Saccharibacillus brassicae: one gene and its partner. The protein of the gene in region 2 binds, or shares a complex with, the protein of the main gene of each other region. Links are inferred from orthologs where the notes say so. Each region holds a gene or a part of one and is shown on either strand. Other genes may lie near its edges.

Region 1 (3,467 bases), 290 kb from region 2 along the record:
CGGGCGCTACGAAGCCCCGCGCGATAGCTACCGCTTTAACCGCTTGGTTGATGGCTCCCGCCCCGATCGCCTGAAGTTCGGCGGCTCCTTGCTCGCGCAGCACGCCCGCAAGCGCACCGGCAACGGAGTTGGGATTGGATTTGGCAGAAACTTTTAATACATCCATGAGCAGGTACCTCCTCTGGGAAGAAGTGATAAACAGTAGTGTGACATCTAGTGACGGAAAGCAGCGGATACGGCTTGAATGGCTACTTCGTAACAACTATTCGCGACACGTACGTAAAATCCTTCTTTTTCGAGGCAGAACGACAAAATATTGCGAAAGATTGAAAAGTTTCGAGTCTTTATTCCATGCGGAACTGGTCTTCCATCTGGCGGATCTTTTCGATCTTGCGTGCCTGCCCGGTTTCTTCGTCGATATCGACGTAAACGGCGTGGAAATGCCATTTGCCTTCTTCATCGACGTTGAAGCGCGAAGGCATCTGCGTCTTGAAGCGGTACAGCACGCCTTCCTGCTGCATGCCGAGAATGCCGTCGCGCGGACCGACCATGCCCGCATCGGTCAAATAAGCGGTTCCGCCCGGCAGAATGCGGTCGTCGTTGCTCTGCACATGCGTATGCGTGCCGACGACAAGCGAAGCGCGGCCGTCGAGATGCCAGCCCATCGCGATTTTCTCCGACGTGGCTTCGGCATGAAAATCGACCAGGATACATTTATGGTTCCGGCGCAGCTCGTCCACGATCTCGTCGGAAGCGCGGAACGGACAGTCGATAGCCGGCAGGAACGTGCGCCCCTGCAGATTCACCATCGCGAGTTCTTTGCCGTTCGCTTTGATGACCGTATACCCCCGGCCCGGCGTGCCCGGCGGAAAGTTGGCCGGACGAATCAGGCGCGGTTCGTCGTCGATGAACTCCAAAATTTCTTTGTTGTCCCACGTATGGTTGCCCATCGTAATGCCATGCACGCCGAGTTCGAACAGCTGTCTGACGATGGCATGGGTAATGCCTCGTCCCGAAGCCGCGTTTTCGCCGTTGGCGATAATGATATGCGGGTTATATTTCGATTTGAGGTAAGGCAGCATTTCCTTGACCGCGCGGCGGCCCGGACTTCCGACGATATCGCCGATAAAAATCAATTTCATTTCTGTCTTCCTTTCTGTCTCCCGCCCGATTCCTTCGGACAAGAAGAAACGGCTGCTCCGTCCCGTGAAGGAAAAGCAGCCGTTTGCTTGGGTGTAAGTGGATTGCTGCGAACGGGAAGTCGCGCCTTACGACGCGGCAGCCGTTCTATTTGGCATATTCGACCGCCCGCGTCTCGCGGATAACGGTCACTTTGATATGCCCCGGATAATCGAGTTCGCTCTCGATTTTCTTCGTGATATCACGTGCCAGCTTGAAGCTCTCGGCATCGCCGATCCGATCCGGTTGAACCATGACGCGAACTTCGCGGCCCGCTTGGATCGCGAAAGACTTCTCGACTCCATCGAACGACTCGGAAATCTCTTCCAGCTTTTCGAGTCTGCGGATGTACGTCTCGAGCGTCTCGCGCCGTGCTCCCGGTCTTGCCGCGGACAAAGCGTCCGCCGCTCCGACGAGCATGGCAATGATCGAAGTCGCTTCGGTATCGCCGTGGTGCGAAGCGATACTGTTGATAACGACAGCGTGCTCTTTGTACTTTTTGGCCAATTCGACGCCGATTTCGACGTGCGAACCTTCGACTTCGTGATCAAGCGCTTTGCCGATGTCGTGCAGCAGGCCGGCGCGTCTTGCGAGCGTCACGTCCTGACCCAGTTCTCCGGCCATCAGGCCGGCCAGGTAAGCCACTTCCATCGAGTGCTTGAGCACGTTCTGCCCGTAGCTCGTACGGAAGCGCAGACGGCCCAAAATCTTGATCAGGTCCGGGTGCAGGCCGTGCGCGCCGACTTCGAACGTCGCTTGTTCGCCGTATTCGCGAATGCGCTCGTCCACTTCCTTGCGCGACTTCTCGACCATTTCTTCGATCCGGGCCGGGTGAATCCGTCCGTCGGCTACGAGCTTCTCAAGTGCCGTACGGGCGATTTCGCGGCGGATCGGGTCAAAGCCCGACAAAATAACGGCTTCCGGCGTATCGTCGATGATCAGGTCGATACCTGTCAGCGTCTCAAGCGCACGGATATTCCGTCCTTCGCGGCCGATGATCCGGCCTTTCATTTCTTCGTTCGGCAGCGAAACGACAGACACCGTCGTCTCGGCCACGTGGTCGGCGGCGCAGCGCTGAATCGAGAGCGAGATGATCTCCCGGGCTTTGCGGTCCGCTTCTTCCTTGGCCTGCATTTCGATGTCTTTCATCATTTGGGCGGCTTCGTGTCTCGTTTCCTGTTCGACACTGCTCAAGATGATGCTTCTTGCGTCGTCCGTGGTCAGGTTGGAGATCCGTTCCAATTCGGCCAACTGCTGCGCAAGCGTTCTTTCAATCTGCTGCTTGGTTTCTTCGATGCGTTTCTCTTTGTTAGCCACTTGTTCTTCTTTACGTTCAAGCGATTCCAATTTTTTATCCAGCGACTCTTCTTTCTGCAACAATCGTCTCTCTAGTCGTTGATTTTCATTCCGACGTTCACGAATGTCTTTTTCAGCTTCGGTTCTGATTCGATGCACTTCGTCTTTCGCTTCGAGAACCGTTTCTTTCTTCAGTGCTTCCGCATCTTTTTTCGCGTTTTCCACGATTTGTTCAGCGGCCTGCTCCGCACTGGAAATCTTAGCTTCAGCAAGAGATTTGCGAATAAAATATCCGATCACGAACCCAAAGAATAATGCGGCTGCAACGAGAATCGCGACCCAGAAATTTGGCATTTCTGCTCACCTCCTCGTTCGTTCCTCCAAGGTATTCCTCGGGATAAAGCTTTTTGGTTATCATACCCTCATTCATCCATTCAAGGCTCGGTCCCAAGACCGTTCCCATAAGGCAAGACGACCGAAAAAAGTCGCTGCCGATCCCGCTTTGGCAAGCGGGGGAGAGTCAATTAGGCAGAACTCAGGGATGCACAGCGCATTTTTGGAAGGAAAAAGGCTTCTCATTCCACTGACGTTCCTCATTTATTGTAGTCTTCGTCAAAAGTTGTTGTCAAGCTATTGCCAAATTTGTGCGCGGATAATAAGTCGGATCAATCGAATTCCGTTCCGAGTTCTTCCGCATCTTCGCCTTCACGGCTTAAAGCAAGGTCCAGCGCCCGGCGCGCAATATCGCTGGAGAAGCCTCTGCGCATAATGAAAGCGGCCGTTTTGCGCTTGCGATCCCACAGGTCTCCCTTGGTCGTGCGCCATTTTTTGATCGCGAGTTCTTCCGCGCTGCGCAGCTCGTCGTCTTCGCCCAGCGCGTCCAGCGCGTCATCGATCAGTTCCTGATCAATGCCTTTGCGCTTCAGCTCCTGCTTCACGAGTACTTTGCCTTTTTTGCGCCCCGTTACCCGCTGCTGCGCCCATTCCTGGGC
Region 2 (3,978 bases):
TATAGCATGACCCAAATCGTTTGCACGCGGCGACCGAAAAGTTTCCGAAAATTGAACGTTTTGGGCGGCAGTCGGCGGCAAATAAGGAAACAAGACGTGAGAGCATGCACTTTTTACAGAAAAAACGCTGAAAAAAGACCGGAATATGACGAAGGTTATTTGTACAAAGCCGACCCCTCATATTATAATGGTAGTGAATTTGGGTGCGGCGTAGGCACAAATGACCAATCGGCGGACGCTTTCCCCGAACGCGGCTTGTCCGCGTTGGACGGAAAGACGCATAACCGGAAAAAAGCAACACAAGAAGCCGATAAGTTTGCGAATGCGCCATAGACTTAAGACTGGCATTTGGAGGTACGCTTTGAATCGACTCAGAACCGCTCGCAACGTTCCGGAAAATCCCGTCAGCCTGATGCGCCTCGTGTATCGAACCGTCCTTCCGGACGTTCGGACTTCGCTCGGCGGCTGGAGAGACCGGGCGCAGACCATTCCCGACCCCGAATTGCGCACGCAGGCGCTGGCGAGCATCGCCGACAAGGAATTCCATTGTCAGGGCGGCTCGGTGTACGCGGCCATCAACGTGGACCGAAAAGACGTGCTTATTCCGCTGATCGTGGCGCTTCAGACCATCAGCGATTATCTCGACAATCTGTGCGATCGGAGTACGTCGCTCGACCCGGAAGATTTTCGTCTTTTACATAAGTCCATGCTGGATGCGGTCGATCCGTCCGCGCAGCCGGAAAATTATTACCGGTTCCGCGACGAGCAGGAAGACGGAGGATACCTGAACGCGCTGGTCACTACCTGCCAGGACAACATCCGGCAGCTGCCCGGTTACGTTCATGCCCAGCCTTATGTGCGCCGCCTCGTCGGTTTGTACGGAGACCTGCAGGTCTACAAGCATATCTCGCACGAGCTGCGCGAACCGTCGCTGACCGCCTGGAGAGCGGAACACGCCGAGCTTGCGCCCGATCTGTACTGGAACGAATTCGCCGCCGCGACCGGGTCGACGCTCGGCATGTTTATGCTGTTCGCCGGAGCGAGCCGCGACGATTTCGATGCGGAAGACGCAAGAACCGTGTACGAAGCCTATTTTCCTTACGTGTGCGGTCTTCATATCATGCTCGATTATTTGATCGACCAGGAAGAAGACCGCGTCGGAGGCGACCTGAATTTTTGCAATTATTACGAGAGCGGGGAAGCGATGCTGCTGCGCGTCGAAGAGATCGTGAACAACGCGCGCCGCGACGTGCAGAAGCTTCCGCATGCCGCTTTCCACCGCATGGTCATCGAAGGACTGCTCGCGCTGTACTTGTCCGATCCCAAAGTCAGCCAGCAGAAGGATGTGCGAACCGTGTCTAAACGGTTGATGAAAAGAAGTCCGCTCATGCGCACGTTCTTTTTCGCCAACAGTGTATGGATCCGCAAACATAAGCAGGACTAACAAGGAGGATGCAACATGTCAGCAGTAAAAAAGATTGCCGTTTTGACCAGCGGAGGGGACTCCCAGGGGATGAACGCCGCGCTTCGCGCCGTCGTGCGCAGCGCCCTGTACCACGGAATCGAAATTTTCGGCATTCAGCGCGGCTATCAGGGCCTGCTCAATAACGATATTTTCTCGATGGATCTCCGCAGCGTCGGCGATATTATCCAACGCGGCGGCACTGTCCTGCAATCGGCCCGCTCCAAAGAATTCTATACCGAAGAAGGCCAGCGCAAAGGCGCCGAAATTTTGCGCAGCTACGGCATTGACGGCCTGGTCGTCATCGGCGGCGACGGCTCGTACCACGGCGCGAACAAGCTGAGCAAGCTCGGCATCAATACGATGGGCCTGCCGGGCACGATCGACAACGATATTTCCTTCACCGACTACACGATCGGTTTCGATACGGCGGTCGGCGTCGTCGTAGACGCGATCAACAAACTGCGCGACACGATGTCTTCGCACGAACGGGCTTCCGTCGTGGAAGTCATGGGTCGCCACTGCGGCGATATCGCGCTGCACGCGGGTCTCGCGTCGGGCGCGGAGACGATCCTCGTGCCGGAAGTGCCGTACGACCTGGGCGAAGTGGCCCAGCGCATGACACACAACTTCGCCATGGGCAAACGCCACAGTATTATCGTGGTAGCCGAAGGCGCGGGCAAAGGCGACGATATCGCCAAGGAACTGTCGCAGCATTCCAAGCAGATCGACGCGCGCGTGACTGTGCTCGGCCATATCCAGCGCGGGGGCACGCCGACTCCGTTCGACCGCAACCTGGCCAGCCGCCTCGGCGATTTCGCCGTACGCTCGCTGATTCGCGGCGAAAGCGACAAAGCCTGCGGCATTATCAAGGGCGAGCTGACGCTGACCGACATCGACAAGGTCGTCAACACGAAAAACGATTTCGATCACGAAATGTACGAACTGGCGCTGCGTTTGTCGCAGTAACCGAACCGTATGGGGCGGAGCGGTACGCTCCCGCAGATCGGCATAAGCCTTCGCATGGAATCGGCAGCGTCGTCTGCCCGCTTCCGCCGCGGAGGTTTATTTGTATCTGGGAAGCGGGTAAGGAGGAAGCAAAAGGAGGTGCGGCGGATGATTACGATCGGGCTGACCGGTTGGGGCGACCACGATTCGATCTATACGACCCGTGAAGCGGGCAAGCAGAAGCTCGTGACGTACGGCAAACTGTTCCGGACGGTCGAGGTGGACAGTATGTTCTACGCCATTCAATCCAAGCGCAATATGGAAAAGTGGACGGCGGAGACGCCGGCCGATTTCCGCTTCGTCGTCAAAGCGTTCCAGGGGATGACCGGTCATTCGCGCGGCAAAATTCCGTTCGACAGCGAAGACGAGATGTACGAAGCTTTCCGGCTGTCGATCGGCACGTTCGAACAGGCGGGCAAGCTGACGGCGGTGCTGTTCCAGTTCCCGCCCTGGTTCGACTGCTCGAAAGAGAACGTGGCCAAGCTGCGGGAGATCCGGGCGAGAATGGACGACGTACCGTGCGCGCTGGAATTCCGGCACCAGAGCTGGTTCCAGCCGGTTATGCGGGAGCGCACGCTGAAGTTCATGCGCGAGGAGCGCTGGATTCACAGCGTGTGCGACGAGCCGCAGGCCGGCACCGGTTCGGTGCCGATCGTCGAACAGGCGACGGACGACAGTCTGACGCTCGTGCGCATGCACGGGCGCAACGCATCCGGCTGGCAGTCGGCCAACCAGCCGAACTGGCGGGAAGTGCGGTATTTGTACCGCTACGACGCGGAGGAACTCCGGGAATGGGCGGAGCGGCTGCGGCGGCTGGAACAGCAGTCGAAGGAAGTGATCGTCGTGTTCAACAACAACTCCGGCGGAGACGCCGCGGGCAACGCCCGGGAGCTGATGGGTCTGCTCGGCCAGGACGTGCCGAAGCTGCCCGGCGAAGACGAGCCGCAGCAGTTGGACCTGTTCGAGTTCTGAACAGGAGGCGCGGAGCGGAAGCCGCGCTTCGAATCGCCGATCGAGTCACCGCTCGAATATAACGAAAAGCCGTTTCCCGGCGCCGCAGGCAGCGGCGGGGAAACGGCTTTTCGGTGTGCGCGGAAGCAGGGAGCGGCGCAGCCCGCAGCCGTGCAGCGGGCTTGGCTTTACGGCAGCGGCGCAGGCGATGCCGGCGGGGCGGGCAGGGCGGCATGCAGCCGCTGCACTTTGAACAGGCGGGCCAGCAGCAGCGCCGCGCCGACGGCAAGCCCGGCGATCAGGCCGAGCCAGTAGCCGAACGGGCCAAACGGCGTATAGACGGCGAGTCCGTAGCCGACCGGCAGGCCGATGCCCCAGTAGGCGATCAGCGTGATGAAGAACGCGGGCGTCACGTCTTTGTAGCCGCGCAGCGCGCCCTGGATCGGCGTGGCCAGCGCGTCGGACAGCTGGAAGAAGATCGCGTAGCCGAGGAACTGGACGATCAGCGCCGTTACGGCCGGATCGGTCGAATAGATCAGCGCGACTTTGTCTGCGAA

Evidence for each region. The genes of interacting proteins can lie anywhere in the genome.
Region 1: pfkA (region 2) and rny share a complex: the UniProt entries of both Bacillus subtilis proteins name them as parts of the possible RNA degradosome complex. The link is inferred for Saccharibacillus brassicae from one-to-one orthologs.

The regions. Positions count from the first base shown.
Region 1 is NZ_CP041217.1:4,753,639-4,757,105, reverse strand. What follows is about bases 559-3,467. They hold rny (ribonuclease Y), read right to left. Parts: upstream 2,830-3,467; coding sequence 1,288-2,829; downstream 559-1,287. Other genes in these bases: FFV09_RS19905 (regulatory protein RecX), read right to left, coding at 3,141-3,467; FFV09_RS19915 (TIGR00282 family metallophosphoesterase), read right to left, coding at 559-1,142. Outside these bases: FFV09_RS19920 (stage V sporulation protein S), read right to left, coding at 1-166; more of FFV09_RS19915, read right to left, coding at 345-558. UniProt on the Bacillus subtilis protein: Endoribonuclease that initiates mRNA decay. Initiates the decay of all SAM-dependent riboswitches, such as yitJ riboswitch. Involved in processing of the gapA operon mRNA, it cleaves between cggR and gapA.
Region 2 is NZ_CP041217.1:4,462,524-4,466,501, forward strand. The notes cover bases 584-3,445. They hold pfkA (6-phosphofructokinase), read left to right. Parts: upstream 584-1,459; coding sequence 1,460-2,431; downstream 2,432-3,445. Other genes in these bases: FFV09_RS18570 (tetraprenyl-beta-curcumene synthase family protein), read left to right, coding at 584-1,444; FFV09_RS18580 (DUF72 domain-containing protein), read left to right, coding at 2,579-3,442. Also shown: more of FFV09_RS18570, read left to right, coding at 362-583; FFV09_RS18585 (MATE family efflux transporter), read right to left, coding at 3,610-3,978. UniProt on the Bacillus subtilis protein: Catalyzes the phosphorylation of D-fructose 6-phosphate to fructose 1,6-bisphosphate by ATP, the first committing step of glycolysis.